2 regions of the Micromonospora sp. WMMD712 genome follow, and region 1 is predicted to be linked to the other one. Evidence: riboswitches for the same ligand, from Rfam matches in the RefSeq annotation. Region 1 holds a riboswitch; the other holds the start of a gene.
The links. A riboswitch is a leader RNA that binds a small molecule or an ion and turns the genes downstream of it on or off. The one in region 1 is predicted to bind cobalamin.

Region 1 (2,193 bases):
GCAAACCGGGCAGCCGCAGCGGGTCTCCAACGTACGCGGGTCCGCGCGTACGCCGGACGGGGCCGGCTACAGCCAGGGGCCACTGCGGCAGATGAACTGGGTGGTCCCGCTGTACTGGGTGGCGCTGCCGTCGAAGTAGCTGTAGCTGGCCCGTACGGGGTGGCCGAGGTTGCTGGCCGGGCAGGTGGCGAAGAGGGTCGACCCGGCGGTCGTGAAGGTGCCGACGCTGCCGGAGTACCAGGTGACGGTCCACGTCGTCGTGCCGGTGCTGCTGGCGTCGCAGTAGAACTGCGACGCGCCGGACTCGCAGAAGGGCGCCGGGGCGGCGGCGAGGGCCGGGGTGGCGGCGGCGGCCAGACCCAGGGTGGCGAGGACGGATGCGGCCAGGACCTTGACGGTGGTACGCATGGAACCCCTCCCGACGTAGCCAAGCGATGACTCAGGGCGACGTCAGCCTAGCCGCCGCATAGACGTACCTGAATTAGCTGTTCGGTCGGTCAGCCGACCGTCGCGCCCAGCGGTCGTGGTGCAGCGCCTCGGCGAGGGGTCGGCCCCGCCGCCACCCGTGCCGCTCCAGGTCGGGCACGGTCTCCAGGTGCGTCACCGGCCCGACGCAGAGCCAGGCCACCGGCCGGATGCCGGCCGGCACGCCCAGCAGCTCGGCGAGGAACGGCTCCCGGTAGAAGGAGACCCACCCGACGCCCAGCCCCTCGGCGGTGGCGGCGAGCCAGAGGTTCTGGATGGCCAGGCAGACCGAGTAGAGGCCGGCGTCGGCGATGGCGTGCCGACCGAGCACGGCCGGGCCGCCGCGCTGCGGGTCGTAGGTGACGACGACCGACAGCGTCGACTCCAGCACCCCGTCGATCTTGATACGCGCGAACCGTTCGGCCGCCGCGCCGTCCAGGGTGGCGGCGAAGGCGGCCCGCTCGGCCTGCACGTGCCGGTGGAACCGGCGGCGGACGGCGGGATCCCGGACCAGGACGAAGTCCCACGGCTGCGAGTAGCCGACGCTGGGCGCCGCGTGCGCGGCGACGAGGATCCGGTGCAGGGCGTCGGCCGGCACCGGCTCCCCGGTGAACTGGGCCCGGACGTCCCGGCGGCGGCGGATGGCGTCGTAGAGTTCCACAGGCAGGCTCCCGCTGCGCTCGGCCCACCTCGACGGGTGGGCGGTCGACGCGAGGCCGGTCTTCGGACTCCCGGATCGACGCCTGCCCGTCCGCCTTCCCAGCCGCACGGCCAGTGGCTGCGCTCCTCGCGCGTGGACGGTGGCTCCCCGGTCACCGCGGCGGGCCCGTGCCGGATTCACACCGGCTTCCCGATTCTCCCCGCGCAGGCGGGGCACCTCGCATGATCGTGCCGCCGGCGATGCTAACCCGCGTCAGCGGCGCAGCGTCCGGCCGGGCAGCTCCCCGTACGTGGCGAGATAGCGGGCGGCGAAGCGGCGCGGGTCGGCGAATCCCCAGCGGGCGGCGACCACGGCCACGGAGACGCCGTCGCCGGGCACGGCCCGGGTCAGTTCCTGGCGGGCCAGATCGAGCCGCACCCGGCGCAGGTAGGCCAGCGGGGTCGTGCCGAGCTGACTGCGGAACGCGAGCTGCACCGCGCGGGGGGTGGTGGCGGCGGCGCGGGCGATGTCGACGAGACCGATGTCGGTCCCGGCGGCCGATTCGATGAAGGCGATCGCCCGGCGCAGGGTCCCCTGGTGGGCGTCGGTCCGGTCGCATGACCGGTCCGCCACGACGGCGTTGCTGGGGAACGCGGCGAGCGTGGCCGCGGCGAGCAGGCGGCCGAGGCCGCCGAGCACGAGCGGGGACGCGCCCGGCGCGCCACCGGCGGCGATGACGGACTCCGCGTACCGGACGGTCCGCCGCCACCGCCACTGGGCATCGGCGCAGACCGGCCGGAAGCTGGCGAACCGCAGGGGGGCCAGCGGGCGGTCCGGGTCGACGCGGGCGACCTGGTCGAACAGCGAGAGGTCCAGCAGGACGGAGGTCACGTCCACGTCGCTGGACCACGAGGAGCCGGGCAGGTCGGGCTGGTAGAGCACGCCGACCTCGCCGGGCCCGATCAGCTCGTCGACCCCGTCGCACCGGTGCCCGAAGCACCCCCGGCGGGGGGCGGCGAGCAGGACGTACCCGAGCGGTTCCGCCTGCACCCGCAGGTCCAGGGAGATGCTGATGTCGTCGATGCAGA
Region 2 (2,193 bases), 750 kb from region 1:
GCCCTGGAGGGCGGCCAGCCCAGTCGCCGGGTCGCCGAGGGCGCAGGCCACCTGGACCCCGCCGCCGAGGGCGGCGAAGTCGACCACCACGGTGACCCCCGACGTGCCGGTACACGCGGCGGCGTGCGCGGCCTGCGGCGCAGGCTCGACGGCGGTCAGCGCGACGGCGGCGACGGCGGCGGCCAACAGTCCGGCAAGCCGCCTACGAATGACGATTCGAAACATGGGTCCTCCCCGAGAGCAGACGAATGAGAATCAGGCGAGCGACGGAACGGCTCACGGGCAGTCGGGGGTCGGTGCGCCGGTCGTCGCGCCGGCGGCGGACAGGTGGGCGTACCCAGCGCCGGTCAGACCGAGGACGGCCTGCGCGGTGGCGCGGGCGGCGGTGGCCGGGTCGAAGGCGCCGCCGTCGAAGTCGACCGCCCCCCGGTCGGCTGACGCGCCGGCGCAGTCGACCTGGAGTCCGGCGAGGAACGTGCGGGCCCGCGCCCAGGCCAGCGGCCGGTGACCATCGCGCAGCGCCTGCGCGGCGAGCCCGGTGCTGTTCGCGTTCGGTGTTCCCCCTACGTTGGCGAACCCGCCGTTCGCGCCCTGCACCGAGAGCAGCCAGCGCAGCCCCGGGGCGGCGTCGGCCCTGCGGCCGGCCGCCCGCAACGCCTGCACCGCGAGCGCGGTGGCGTCCACGTCGGAGGTGCAGACCGGCTGGGCGGGCAGCAGCGGGTAGCCACCGTCGGCGCAGCGGGTGCCGGCCAGCCAGGACGCGGCCGCTGCCGGCACGCCCTGTGCGGTCCGGTCCAGCGCGAGGATCGCGAAGGACTGACTGAAGGCGTTGCTGTAGTCGCCGAACGCCGACCGGTCGGTGAACCGGCCGGTCGGCGACTGGAGCGAGCGCAGGCGGGCGACCAGGTCCACCCCGCCCACATCCGTCGGGTCACCGCCGCGCACCGCGACGGCGAGGGCGAGTTTGGCGGTGGCGCCGACGTACGCCTCGGTCGTGCCGTCGCCCACGTAGGCGTCGCGGACGTCCGGCCGGCTGACCCAGGCCAGCGCCCGCGTGCCGGAGTCGTCGGCGACGCCGGCAGCGGCGAAGGCGAACACCGCGTCGAGGGTGAGCCCCTGGTCCGGGTAGGCGACCCCGTCGTAGACCACCTCGAAGCGTTCCCCGTCGATTAGTTGCCGGGCCAGCCACCCGGCGGCGGCCTCCGCCCGGGTCGGGCCGGCGGGCGCGGGAGCGGCGAGCGCGGGCGTGGTGACTGTGAGGGCGGCGAGCACACCGCAGAACAGCGCGAGCAGGCGGTGCCGGCTCAGGCGAACGACCATCGGAAGCGCCTTTCCGGCCCGGCGGTCGTCAGAACCCGAACGACCACCGTGGCACGGGGTCGACCGGGACTCCGACCCGTGGGCCACGACGGGTGGGGGAGCGAAATCGCGGGCACGTCGGGTATTCGGGCTTGTCATCGGAGCACACCCCGATGGCCTACCGTTGCGGGCCAGCGCCGGACTTCGACCGGACTTCCCCCTACGCGCACGCTGATGAAGTTGTCGCGTCAGTCTGGCCGGGCGGGGCAGCACGTGTCAATGCGTTGCCCGACATCAACACACGGTGACCATCGCGACAGGGTGACACGGTCGCTCGGCCGTGCCGGGCGGGACGGTGTCGGCGTCCCGCCCGGCCTGCGCTCACCTGCCGCGAAGCTCGACGGCGGCGGCGGCGAGGTGCGCCAGAGACGCCTCGACCTCGGGATAGCTGCGGGTCTTCAGGCCGCAGTCGGGGTTGACCCACAGCCGCTCGGCCGGCACCACCGCCAAGGCCCGGCGAAGCGCCTCGACGACCTCGTCACGTGGCGGGACCCGGGGCGAGTGAATGTCCCACACGCCTGGCCCGACTCCGCGGTGGTAGCCGGCCGCGGCTAGGTCGCCGAGGACCTCCATCCTCGAGCGGGACGCCTCGATGCTGGTGACGTCGGCGTCGAGGGCGTCGATGGCGGCGATGATCTCACCGAACTCGGAGTAGCACAGATGGGTGTGGATCTGGATGTCGTCGGCGACACCGCTGGTGGCCAGGCGGAACGCGCCTACCGCCCAGTCCAGGTAGGCATCCTGGTCCGCCGCGCGCAGGGGCAGGGTTTCCCGCAGGGCCGGCTCGTCGACCTGAATCACCCGGATGCCGGCCGCCTGAAGGTCGCGGCACTC

Region 2: it holds a riboswitch for cobalamin, as region 1 does, so the genes downstream of both, O7633_RS23470 (peptidase) here and bluB (5,6-dimethylbenzimidazole synthase) in region 1, are expected to answer to the same signal.

Annotation. Positions count from the first base shown of each region.
Region 1 is NZ_CP120743.1:4,637,302-4,639,494, reverse strand. It holds gene O7633_RS20135 (hypothetical protein) at 67-408, opposite strand; gene bluB (5,6-dimethylbenzimidazole synthase) at 482-1,126, opposite strand; cobalamin riboswitch at 1,162-1,361, opposite strand; gene O7633_RS20125 (helix-turn-helix domain-containing protein) at 1,379-2,193, opposite strand, start outside.
Region 2 is NZ_CP120743.1:5,389,999-5,392,191, reverse strand. It holds gene O7633_RS23475 (hypothetical protein) at 1-225, opposite strand, end outside; gene O7633_RS23470 (peptidase) at 277-1,320, opposite strand; cobalamin riboswitch at 1,419-1,553, opposite strand; gene metE (5-methyltetrahydropteroyltriglutamate--homocysteine S-methyltransferase) at 1,681-2,193, opposite strand, start outside.